DNA from 2 places in the Burkholderia sp. 22313 genome. Region 2 is predicted to be linked to the other one. Evidence: riboswitches for the same ligand, from Rfam matches in the RefSeq annotation. Region 2 holds a riboswitch; the other holds the start of a gene.
What was found. Region 2 has a riboswitch for cobalamin ahead of ACTJKF_RS09005 (HoxN/HupN/NixA family nickel/cobalt transporter). Riboswitches for the same ligand answer to the same signal wherever they lie in the genome.

Region 1: linked by a shared signal. The riboswitch ahead of ACTJKF_RS06290 (TonB-dependent receptor domain-containing protein) and the one ahead of ACTJKF_RS09005 (HoxN/HupN/NixA family nickel/cobalt transporter) in region 2 are both predicted to bind cobalamin.

What each region holds. Positions count from the first base shown of each region.
Region 1 is NZ_JBQEON010000005.1:58,352-64,267, reverse strand. It holds gene ACTJKF_RS06295 (hypothetical protein) at 1-312, opposite strand, end outside; gene ACTJKF_RS06290 (TonB-dependent receptor domain-containing protein) at 538-2,463, opposite strand; cobalamin riboswitch at 2,804-2,995, opposite strand; gene ACTJKF_RS06285 (AraC family transcriptional regulator ligand-binding domain-containing protein) at 3,117-4,172, opposite strand; gene ACTJKF_RS06280 (hypothetical protein) at 4,342-4,686, shown strand; gene ACTJKF_RS06275 (Dabb family protein) at 4,676-5,308, shown strand; gene ACTJKF_RS06270 (NADP-dependent oxidoreductase) at 5,364-5,916, shown strand, end outside.
Region 2 is NZ_JBQEON010000008.1:58,531-64,446, reverse strand. It holds gene ACTJKF_RS09030 (M20 aminoacylase family protein) at 1-121, shown strand, start outside; gene ACTJKF_RS09025 (cobyrinate a,c-diamide synthase) at 179-1,483, opposite strand; gene cobO (cob(I)yrinic acid a,c-diamide adenosyltransferase) at 1,487-2,089, opposite strand; gene ACTJKF_RS09015 (cobalamin biosynthesis protein) at 2,124-2,498, opposite strand; gene cobA (uroporphyrinogen-III C-methyltransferase) at 2,498-3,307, opposite strand; cobalamin riboswitch at 3,418-3,653, opposite strand; cobalamin riboswitch at 3,779-4,042, shown strand; gene ACTJKF_RS09005 (HoxN/HupN/NixA family nickel/cobalt transporter) at 4,228-5,286, shown strand; gene cobW (cobalamin biosynthesis protein CobW) at 5,312-5,916, shown strand, end outside.

The DNA.
Region 1 (5,916 bases), on a different contig from region 2:
TCTGGGTCCTTTCATGCGTTCCGACTCCATCGCCGCATACCATTCCTCATTCGCCTCGGTAGGGTCCATCGCTTCGTCAAGCGATGCCGCCGCGCGCTCGGCGGCCAGTCGGGCTTCGTCCGCGGGGGACGCGATATCGCCGTCGTCGTCAGCGGGGGGCTGCAGCATGTCCTTGAGCATTGCGCTCAACTCCGGCGTGTCCCATGGCAGCCCACGCCGCGTTCGGTCCTTGATGTAGTGCCGCACTTCCGCGTCCTGCTCCGCAGTGAGCGGCAGGCCTCGGAAGGTGCTTTGGGGGGCAGAGTCAGCCACCACGTTCTCCTGCGTCTATGGCGTTTTCAGTGTACTCGCCATTGCGGCCACCAGAGCAGTAAACACGGCGCGCTTGCTCGTGGCGGACGGTGGATTCATGACATGCCCCCGCACGAGTGCGGCTTCACGACCGCTCGCACTTGACCCGACCCGTCGGCGCTGCCCCGGCCAACTTCCCGACCGAGGCCTCGCCGCACACCGCGCCGAGGCCTCCGCATCAGCCCGTCAGAACGTATAGCTGACCTTGCCGAACGCGGTGCGGCCGAGCGTGTTGTAGCCGTACGCGGTCATGTACTGGCGGTCGAACAGGTTCGACAGCGTCGCCGACACCGTCAGATGCGCGTTGATCCGGTACGACGCGCGCAGGTTCACGCTCAGGTACGACGGCAGGTACGTCGTGTTGACCGGGTCGTCGAACGTCGTGCCGCCGTAGGTCAGCGACGCGCCCGTGCTCAGTGCGTGCAGGTGAAATTCGTCCCACGTGTGGTCGACGTTCACGCTGACGGTCTGGCGCGGCCGGCGGTTCAGCCAGCTGTCGTTGGTTTCGTCCTGCGGGTTCAGGAACCCGATCGCGACGCTCACCGGCGTAGAGCGGCCGATCGTGCCCTTGTACGACAGGTCGATGCCGCGGATATGCGCGCGGCCGATGTTCATCGGCGAGAACGTCGCGGGGTTGTACGCGATCAGGTTGTTGACGCGCGTGTCGTAGATCGCGGCGCTGAACGTGCCGTACGCGGTGTTCGCGTCGAGCGCGGCCTCGACCGAATCGCTGCGTTCGGGGTTCAGGTCCGGATTGCCGTAGCCGGGGTAATACAGGTCGTTGAAGCTCGGCAGGCGGAACGCGTTGCCGTACGACACGCGCGCCGTATAAACCGGCGTGATCGCCCAGGCGAGCGCCGCGTTGCCGGTGTTCACGGCTTTCCCCGCGATGATCTCGTGACGGCCGGCGACGAACATCGTCACGCTGCCGAGCGTCGCCGACTGATGCAGCGAGAACGCGGAATCGTTGCGCGTCGGCACGCCGTCCGGCACGTCGATCGGCAGGAACGCCTGCTCGCGCGTGAAGTCGTACGCGATCTTCGTCTCGCCGGACAGCGGCAGGCCGAACAGATGGAAGCCGTGCGCCTGATGGGTCAGCGACGTCGACGACGTGATGCGCTGCGAGTTGATCTGGTCGGTCGGAATGGTCGGGTCGCTCGCATACAGGAACTGGCGATCGTTCGCATAACCGAACGACTGGTCGAACTGCGTGTCGGGCGTGATGTCGAGATGGAACGCGAGGCCGGTCGTCAGTTGATGATCGAGCTGGCGGTCCGCATAGCCGGCGTTGTCATAAGACAGGTCGGAACGGTGAACCAGCGCGAACGTCGAGATCGACCAGTTGTCGCGCGCATAGCCGAGGCGCGCATCGAGATCCTGCGCATGGTACGGATTGCGGCCGTCCTCGTGGTACGGCAACACGGGCCGCGTCGCGTCGATGCCGGCCGTGTTGTAGTCGTGCAGCCCGAGTGCGTAGGTGAGGCCGCCGAGCGCGGCGAGCGGCCCCGTCGACGGCACGGTGCCCGACGTGCGCAACTGCGTGTCGAAGGTCTTGTTCGAGCCGCCGCCGAACGACACGATGGTCCGGTTCGGCTGGTTGGCCGCGCGGCGCGTGAACAACTGCACGACGCCGCCCATCGCGTTCGCGCCGAACGACGCGGCGGCCGGCCCCGAAATCACCTCGACGCGCTCGAACGCTTCGGTCGGCAGGTCGGCCCACGGCGCGACGCCGGTGGTCGGCGAGCCGATCCGGATCCCGTCGATGAACACCGCGACCTGGCTGGCCGACGAGCCGCGAATGCTGACCGACGCCGAGGATCCCGGGCCGCCGGTCTGCGAGACGGTCACGCCCGGCAGCGTCGCGAGCGCCTGCGTGATGCTCGGGTCGTTCGGCGACAGCCGGTCGAGATCGGCGCGCGTGAGCACCTGCGTGGTCGCATAGCGCTGGTCGAACGACTCGGGCAGGTGGCGCGTGTCGGTCACGCTGATGGTCGGCAGGTCAGCGCCGTCCGCGGGCTGCGCCTGCGTAGGCGCCGTGTCGCCGGCAGCATGGGCGATCGGGGAGAGCAGCGCCGTGGCGGCGGACGTGGCGAGAAGGTGGCGAAGGTTCATGAGGCAGCGAAGCGTGATCGTGTTGCGGGTACGGCGAGCGTAAGCGGAGGGCGGTGCGTGCCGCCCGGGTTCGTGTCGGTTCGCGGAGAGGCCGGGCAGCATGTGCGGTTGTCGCGCGAGTCGTCATCGCACGTGTCGAACGTGATGGAGGTGACGAACGAGACGCGCGCCGGCACGCCGCGCGTGAGGGCGGCGATGCGAGGGCGCGACGCTTCCCGCGTGGAAGCGAATTCGGCAAGCGTGGACATCGGAAGGGTCCTGAGGTCGGGCCGTCCATGCAACGGAGCGACCGCCAACGGCGGTGCCTGGCGCATCGGGACACCCCGCCCGGTGCGGCTGCTTGGACCTCGGGTCGATGGCAGGTCTCCTGGCTCGCGGGTCGTCATTCGCGCCGGCCTTCCCGGTTTCCCAGTGGCGTGCGGTGGCGCGGATTCGCCGCTTACAGTTGCGGGGGCAGCCGCAGATTCGAGGCGTGGCCTCCCTGCGTTCCCTTTTGATCCCGTTCCGGGGAACCATCAGCGCGCAAGCGTAATGGCGAGCGCTCCGGTGCGTCAATTGCCGGGGTGCCCGGGATGCGAAAAAACGTCAGTGTTCGCCGAATGTTTTCCAGGTCCTTGCGCTTGGGGCGTTCGAACCGCGCTTCCCGTCGGGTTTCACGTCTGATGAAACGGCATGCCGGCGGCGCTGCCGTCGCGCCGGAACCGGCTCGGCGCCACGCCCGTCCATCGCACGAACGCGCGCCGGAACGCTTCCTCGCCGCCGAACCCGAGATGCGCGGCGATCCGCGCGACCGGCCAGTCCGATTCGCGCAGGCAGCGTCGCGCGACGTCGGCCAGGCATTGCTCGCGCAGCACGTGGTAGCCGCTGCCTTCGGCGCTCAGCCGCCGCCGCAAGGTCGCCTCGCTGACGCCGAGCCACGCCGCCAGCTCCGCGAGCGCCGGCAGCGCCTGCTCGCGGGCGAGCGCCGCGTCGAGAAAGCCGCGCACCTGCTGCGACCATGACACGACGGCCGGCGTCGCATCGATCAGACGAAACGGAAAATCGACGAGGAACGCGGTGAGCTCGCCCGGCTGGCGGATCACGCGGGCGTCGAGCCGCGTCGCGTCGAACGCGAAGCCGTAGGTCTTGCGGCCGACGTGGACCGGCGCGTTGAACAGGCCGAGCAGCGGCATCGCGTCGTCGCGGCGCGGATGGCCGAGCCAGACTTCGTCCGGCCGCAGCGGCTGCCCGATCAGCCAGCCGAACAGCTGCAGATAGCAGAACAGCCCGGTCAGGTCGACGAGGCACGCGGCCGGGCTGCGTGTGCGGCGCAGCGAATCCATCCGGAACATCGCGTGCCCGTCGCGCACCGTCAGCGACAGCACGCCGGCGCGCGGCGTCAGCATCTCGCAGAACTCGGCCGCGCAGCGGATCGCCTCGGCGAGCGTCGCGCAACTGAGCAGGCAGCGGCACATCAGGTCGACTTCCTGCTTGCGCATCGGCGGATGGCCGTCGCCGCGCGCGACCTGCGCTTCGAGCCGCTCGATCGCGTCGCGATACAGCGCGACGAAGCCGCGGGGCGTCGTGGCCGACGCGGCGGCCACGGCAGGCGACGCCGGCGATGGCGGCGATGGCGTCGGCCGCACGCCGCTGCGCGCCAGTTCGTCGAGCAGGCGGGCGCCGAGGCCCGGCAGCACGCGGCCGCGTGCCGGCAATGCGCGCTGTTTCATGTGTCTCCCAATGTGAGCGTTGCGACAGGGGCCGGTGAGCGGGCCGGTAGGGGTTCGCCGCGCGCCGCCACGCAAGAATGCTATCCATGCCGGCCGCTTCCGGCCTCGCCGGAACGGCGTAGGCGGCCGGTTTCGCTTCCCGCCGCGAACCCTCCGAGACGACCCGCGCATGATCCAGATCGTAGACGAAATCACCCTCGAGCCCGAGCGCATTCCCGACGTCCTGGCGCTGCTGCGCGAGCGCTACCTGCCGGGCCACGCGGCACGCGGACTGACGGCCGGCGGCCGCTGGGTGTCGCCGCCCGTCGCGGTGCCGGGGCAATCGAGCACGCTGTGGCTGACGTGGCAGGTCGCCGACGCACCGTCGTACTACCGGATGCGCGCACTGACCGACGGCGACGTCGTCGCGTTCTGGATGGCCGTCGACGGGCTGTGCGATGCCCGCCGCCGCCATGTGATGACGGACGCCGATACGCCGCTGCCCGCCCTGACGGAGGTCGGCCATGCGGCATGACACGGCCCAGATCCATGTTGCGGCGACCGACGATGCGGGCGCGTTCGAACGTGCGGTGCGCGATGCCGCGCTGGCGTTACCCGGCGCGACCCGCGTGGTGCTCGCGCGCAATCTCGACGGCTGCTGGGGCGCGGGCGATTACACGCTCGACGTGCTGCGCGACGAGCGGGCGACCGGTCAAACGATGGATGTCACCGCGCTGGCCCGCTTACCGGGCGTGGTCCGAATCGATGGCGCCGCGTGCCGGGCGATCGGCGGCGGCCTGCGCGAACCGGCGCTGCGCGACGGTATCTGGCGCACGCTGATGCTGCGTGTGCGGCCAACGGCCGCCGCAACGCAGGTGCGCGAGCTCGAACGCGAACTGCTTCGCATGCCCGCGTTCATGCCCGGCATCCGCAACTGGCGGCTGAGCCGCATCGTGACGCCGGGCGCATGGACGCACGTGTGGCAACAGGAATTCGCGCACGTCGGCGATCTGCTCGGCGAATACCTGCTGCATCCGTATCACTGGGGCTGGGTCGATCGCCGCTTCGATGCAGAAAGTCCCGACTGGACGGTCGATGCGATCTCGCACGCGTTCTGTCCGCTCGCGTCGAGCCTGCTGGCCGACACGGCGGCGTGACGCGAGGCGCACAGCACCCCTTCGCGATACCAACGACAACCCTGGAGACACCACCATGCGAGCCTTGCTGATCGATCGCGTCGGCCATTCCGACGCGCTGCGACTGGCCGACGTTCCCGCCCCGAAGGCGGGCCCCGGCGACGTGCTGATCCGCGTTGCCTGCGCGGGCGTCAATCCCGCCGACTGGAAATGCCGCGAAGGCTATCTCGGCGCGTTCATGCAGATCACGTTTCCGTTCGTGATCGGCTTCGACGCGGCCGGGGTGGTCGAGGCGGTCGGCGACGGCGTGGACGGTTTCGCGCCCGGGATGCGCGTGTTCGCGCAGACCGACGTCGGTGCAGGGCGCTGGGGCGCCTATGCGGAATATGTCGCGGTGCGCCACGACTCGGTCGTGCGGCTGCCCGACGCGGTCAGCTTCGCGGAGGCGGCCGCCACGCCGACGCCCGCGCTCGCCGCGTGGGCCGGCCTGTTCGACGACGGCGGGCTGCGTGCCGGGCAGCGCGTCCTCGTGCACGGCGGCGCGGGCGCGGTCGGCACGTTCGCGATCCAGCTGGCCGCGCAGGCCGGCGCGCGGGTCGCGGCGACGTGTTCGGCCCGCAATCGCGCGA
Region 2 (5,916 bases):
CGGCAATGGCGACGGGGAGGGCGGCTGCATGGTGCACAACCCCGGCTACGACTTCAACGACGCGGTACTGCCGACGGGCGCGTCGTACTGGGTCAAGCTGGCCGAGACATTCCTGGTGTGATGGAGCACGCGGCGTGAGGTCGGCGGCCGCGCATCGGCGAGTCGACCCGGCGGCCGACTAGAACGCTTCCCCACCGAACAACGCCGCCGCCGCATCCGGATTCGACGGCCAGTACATGTGCATGTACGTCGCGACGACCGAACCCGCGCGATACACGGCTTCGCCGCTGCCGGGCTCGCCATCGGGCCGGACGGCAGTCGCCACCGGCGCCAGCGGGGTGTCGAGCCGCGAATAGTGAAACGTATGACCGCGCATCGGCCCGGTGCGCGTGTCCAGCTGCTGCATCCCGAGCGCCGCGAACCGGCGCTGCATCGTCGCACGGCCCGACAGCAACCCGAGCATCGGCGTCGTCACGCCATCCACGTCGGTCAGCGACTCGCTCAGATACACCATCCCCCCGCATTCCGCGACGATCGGCCGGCCAGCCGCCGCGTGCGCGCGAATCGTCAGCGCCGCCACGGCATTCACCGCGAGCGTCGCCGCATGCAGCTCCGGATACCCGCCCGGCAGGAACAGCGCATCGCACGCGTCGGGCACGGGTTCGTCCGCCAGCGGTGAAAAGAACCGCAGTTCCGCGCCGAGCGCCTCGAGCAGCGCGAGGTTCGCCGGATAGATGAACGAGAACGCCGGGTCGCGCGCGATCGCGATCCGCTGGCCGGCAAGCGCGCGCGGCAGCGGCGCGGCAACGTCGGGCTCGGCGAACGCAATGGCGGCCGGCAATTCGGCCAGCGCGGTTTGTGCGAGCACGTCGGCCGCGCGATCGAGCCGCGCATCGAGATCGTCGATATCGGCCGGCTGGTGCAGGCCGAGATGCCGTTCCGGCAGCGCGATGCCCGCATCGGCCGGCACGTGGCCGAGCCAGCGCAAGTCGTCCGGTAGCGCCTGCCGCAGCAGTTGCGCGTGTCGCGGCGAGCCGACGCGGTTCGCCAGCACGCCGTGAAACGGCACCGCCGGCCGGAACCGCGCGAGCCCGAACGCGATCGCCGCGAAGGTCTGCGCCATCGCCTTCGCCGCAATCACCGCGACGACCGGCACGTCGAACGCGATCGCGAGATCGGCGCTGCTCGGCGTGCCGTCGAACAGGCCCATCACGCCTTCGATCAGGATCAGGTCCGCGTCGCGCGCGGCCTCGGCGAGCAGCGCGCGGCAGCCGGCTTCACCGACCATCCCGAGATCGAGCGCATGCACGGGTGCGCCGCTCGCGCGTTCGAGCAGCATCGGATCGAGAAAGTCCGGCCCGGTCTTGAACACGCGCACGCGCCGGCCGAGCCGCCGGTGCAGCCGCGCAAGGCCGGCCGTCACCGAGGTCTTGCCCTGGCCGGACGCGGGCGCGCTGACGAACAGCGCGGGGCAGGCCGGCATCGGTCAGAACTCCACGCCGCGCTGCGCCTTCACGCCTTGCTCCTTGTACGGGTGCTTGACGAGCCGCATTTCGGTGACGAGGTCGGCCGCCTCGACCAGCGCATCGGGCGCATGCCGCCCCGTGACGACGACGTGCACCGCATCCGGCCGCGCGGCGAGCGTCGCGAGCACTTCGTCGAGCGGCAGGTATTCGTACTTCAGCACGGTGTTCAGCTCGTCGAGGATCACCATCCGGTACTCGCCGCTTTCGATCATTCGGCGTGCCTCGTCCCAGCCCTTGCGCGCGGTCGCGATGTCGGCGTCGCGGTCCTGCGTGTTCCACGTGTAGCCGTCGCCCATCGTCACGAAGTCGCATTGCGCGACCGCGCCGAGGAAATCGCGCTCGGACGTATGCAGCGCGCCCTTGATGAACTGCACGACGCCGAGCCGCATGCCGTGGCCGAGCACGCGCACGGCCATGCCGAACGCGGCCGTGCTCTTGCCCTTGCCGTTGCCGGTGTTGACGATCAGCAGGCCCTTTTCCTGCGTGGCGGCAGCCTGCTTCTTTTCATGGCCGGCGCGACGGCGTTCGGTCATCCGTTGATGGGATTCGGCATCGGTTTTCATCGGGAGTCGTCCTGTCGAAAGCGGAACAAAGGATTCAGAGCGGGCCGGCGAGCGCGACCGTCACGCCGCCCAGGATGGATTTGGGGCCGAGCAGCCGGCCGTTGGGTGCCGCCAGCCGCGCGCACGGCTCGGCCACGCCCGCGACGCCGAAACGCGCCAGCGCGACAGTCGACGGGCCGCTCAATGCCGGTTCGGCGCATTGCGCGAGCTGCGCCGCGTCGAATGCGACGAGCGGCCAGCCGCGTCGCGCGCACAGCGTGCGCAGCGGTCGGGCCCGTGCCTTGTCGGCGAGCGTCGCGATAACGGCCGGCGCGGCGCCCGGGTAGTGCGCGAGCGCCGCGCGGATCGCGGCGTCGAGTTGCGCGGCGCTCACGCCCGCGCGGAACCCGACGCCGAGCGCGACGCGCATCAGCCGCGGCCGCCGAGCGCCGCGCGCACCGCGGGATCGTCGGCGAGCGCCGCGACGCGGCCGATCACGACGATCGCGGGCGAACCGATCGCGGTCGCGGCCACGCGCTCGACGACCGTGTCGAGCGTGGCCAGCACGTGCCGCTGTGCGTCGCGCGTCGCGTTTTCGATCGCCGCGCACGGCGTGTCGCCGGGCAGGCCGCCGTCAAGCAGCGCGGCCGCGATCGCGGCGAGCCGACGAATGCCCATGTAGACGACGATCGTCATGCGCGTCGCGGCCAGCGCGCGCCAGTCGGGTTCGTCGGCGCCCGCGCCGTGGCCCGTGACGAAGATCACGCCCTGCGCGTCGCCGCGATGCGTGACCGGAATGCCGAGCGCGGCCGGCGCGGCGATCCCGGCCGTGATGCCGTTCACGACCTCGACCGGGAAACCCGCCGCGCCGACCGCGAGCAACTCCTCGCCGCCGCGGCCGAACACGAACGGATCGCCGCCCTTGAGCCGCGCGACGCTGCGGCCCGCGCGCAGGTGCGCGAGCATCGCGGCGACGATCGTTTCCTGCGGGGTCGACGCATGGCCGCCGCGCTTGCCGACGTGCTCGATGCGCGCGTCGGCGCGCGCATGGCGCAGCACGTCGGGGTTCACGAGATCGTCGACGAGCAGCACGTCGGCCGCGGCGATCGCGCGCACGGCCTTCAGCGTGAGCAGATCGGCGTCGCCGGGGCCGGCGCCGACGAGCCAGGCGCGGCTCATCGGACGCGGCACGGCGCGCACCGTGTCGTGGCAGTGGAAAGGGGACAGCGAGCGGCACATCGGCGGCCGGCGGACAGGCAGTGCATGACGGATCGGGCGAAGCCCGCGCGAGCGCGGGCGAAATGCGCACCCCATCCGTCCCCCGCGGATCGGGCGTTCGGCGAGCCGCAGGCTCGCCCCTTGCGTCGGCCGGTATCCGGGCTGGCCGCTTGCCAGGCCGCAGCCTTCCCGCCCGCTGAAGGGCAGTGGCATCGCGGGCGGCCTGGGCGCGTGCGGGGGAATCGCGGCGCGCGGGCGGCGTACCGTTGCGGGGACAGCACAGGCCGGGCGGATGTCCGCCTCCTGTTTCCCGTTTAACTGCATGCACGGAATGCGCATGCGAGCACCGAACGCGGCGCATACGATAGCACAGCGGCCGGCCCGCGCGAACCTGCCGCGCAAGGGCCGGATACGGCTTCCGGCATCATGCCGGGCGCCGGCCGAATGCCCCCGGACGGCCCGTCCCGCCTTGACGCTCCCCGCACCGCCGCCTACACTCGCACGCGTTTTGGTGCTCGCGCGTGCCGCTCCGGCGCGCGCAGTTAAACGGGAAACAGGGAGCCTGCCTGCGCCGCAGTCGAGCCAACCTGTGCTGCCCCCGCAACGGTAAGCGAACGCGTCGCGCGCAAGCGCGACGCAGCGCCGCTTCGCCGCATGCCTGTCGCATGCGGACGACCGCCACTGGATGCCGCGCATCCGGGAAGGCGAAGCGGCGTGTTCGTCAGCCCGGATACCGGCCGAAACGTTGGGTTCAGCGCCGCGGGGAGGCGGCGCATCGTCCACGGCCGCAGTACGCCCGGACGTCCGAGCGTTTCCCGCTTCCTCCGCCGATCCGTCCGCAGCATGCGCGCGGGCCGGCGCGGCGAGCGGCAGGCGGCGCGGGCAGGGCACGCGGCAGCCGTGTTGGCATTCATCATGTCGACCGTTCGCAAGGGAGCATCATGCTCGACTCGTTCTTCCGCCTGTTCAACGACAGTCCGTCCGGGCTGCGCGGCAAAATCGTCGCGATCTACTCATTGCTCGTCGCATTCAACGTCGCCGCGTGGATCTGGGCCTTCGTCGCGTTTCGCGACCAGCCCGTGCTGCTGGGCACCGCGCTGCTCGCGTACGTGTTCGGGCTGCGCCACGCGGTCGATGCCGACCATATCGCCGCGATCGACAACGTCACGCGCAAGCTGATGCAGGAAGGCCGCAGCCCGCTCGGCGCGGGCCTGTTCTTCTCGCTCGGGCATTCGACCGTGGTGATCGTGATGTCGGTGGCCGTCGCGCTGACCGCGGCGTCGCTCGCGCGCTTCGAGAGCATGAAGACCTGGGGCGGCGTGATCAGCACGAGCGTGTCCGCGTTCTTCCTGCTGGTGCTCGCGGCCGCGAACCTGCTGATCCTGATCTCCGTGTACCGGACGTTTCGCGCGGCCCGCCGCGGCGAGGCGATCGTCGATGCCGATCTCGACATGCTGATGAACCAGCGCGGCGTGCTCGCGCGCCTGTTCCGGCCGCTGTTCCGCCTCGTGTCGCGCAGCTGGCACCTGTATCCGGTCGGCTTCCTGTTCGGCTTCGGCTTCGATACCGCGACCGAGATCGCGCTGTTCGGCATTTCGGCGACGCAGGTGCAGGGCGGCATGTCGTTCTGGTCGGTGATGGCGCTGCCGGCGCTGTTTACCGCAGGCATGACGCTCGTCGACACGACCGACGGCATCCTGATGATGGGCGCATACCGCTGGGCATACGTGCGGCCGATCCGCAAGATTTACTACAACATGACGATCACGTTCGTGTCGGTGCTGGTTGCCGCGCTGATCGGCGGCATCGAGGTGCTTGCGCTGCTCGCGGATAAACTCTCGCTGCAGGGCCCGGTGTGGCGTTTCTCGACGATGGTCGCCTCGCATTTCGGGATGCTCGGCTACGTCGTGATCGGCCTGTTCCTCGCGTGCTGGATCGTATCGGCCGCAATCTACCGCCTCAAACGCTACGACGAGATCGACGTGACGCTCTCGGCCTGACTCCCTTTTCTCCACAGGACCCACCATGACCCTACGCAAGCTTCCCGTCACGATCGTCACGGGCTTTCTCGGCAGCGGCAAGACCACGCTGATGCGGCACATCCTGCAGCACGCCGAAGGCCGCCGCATCGCGGTGATCGTCAACGAATTCGGCGAGCTCGGCATCGACGGCGAAATCCTCAAGGGCTGCGGCATCGGCTGCGACGACGCGGACGGCGCGCAGGACGAAGCGGCCGGCCAGCTGTACGAACTCGCGAACGGCTGCCTGTGCTGCACCGTGCAGGAAGAGTTCTACCCGGTGATGGAAGCGCTCGTCGAGCGCCGCGCCGACCTCGACCACGTGCTGATCGAGACGTCGGGCCTCGCGTTGCCGAAGCCGCTCGTCCAGGCCTTCAACTGGCCGACCATCCGCAACAGCTTCACGGTCGACGCGGTCGTGACCGTCGTCGACGGGCCGGCCGCCGCGAGCGGCCAGTTCGCGGAGAACCCGCAGGCCGTCGACGCGCAGCGCCGCGCCGATCCGAACCTCGACCACGAATCGCCGCTGCACGAACTGTTCGCCGATCAGCTGTCGTCGGCCGATCTCGTGATCGTGAACAAGGCCGACCTGGTCGGCGATGCGCCGTTCGC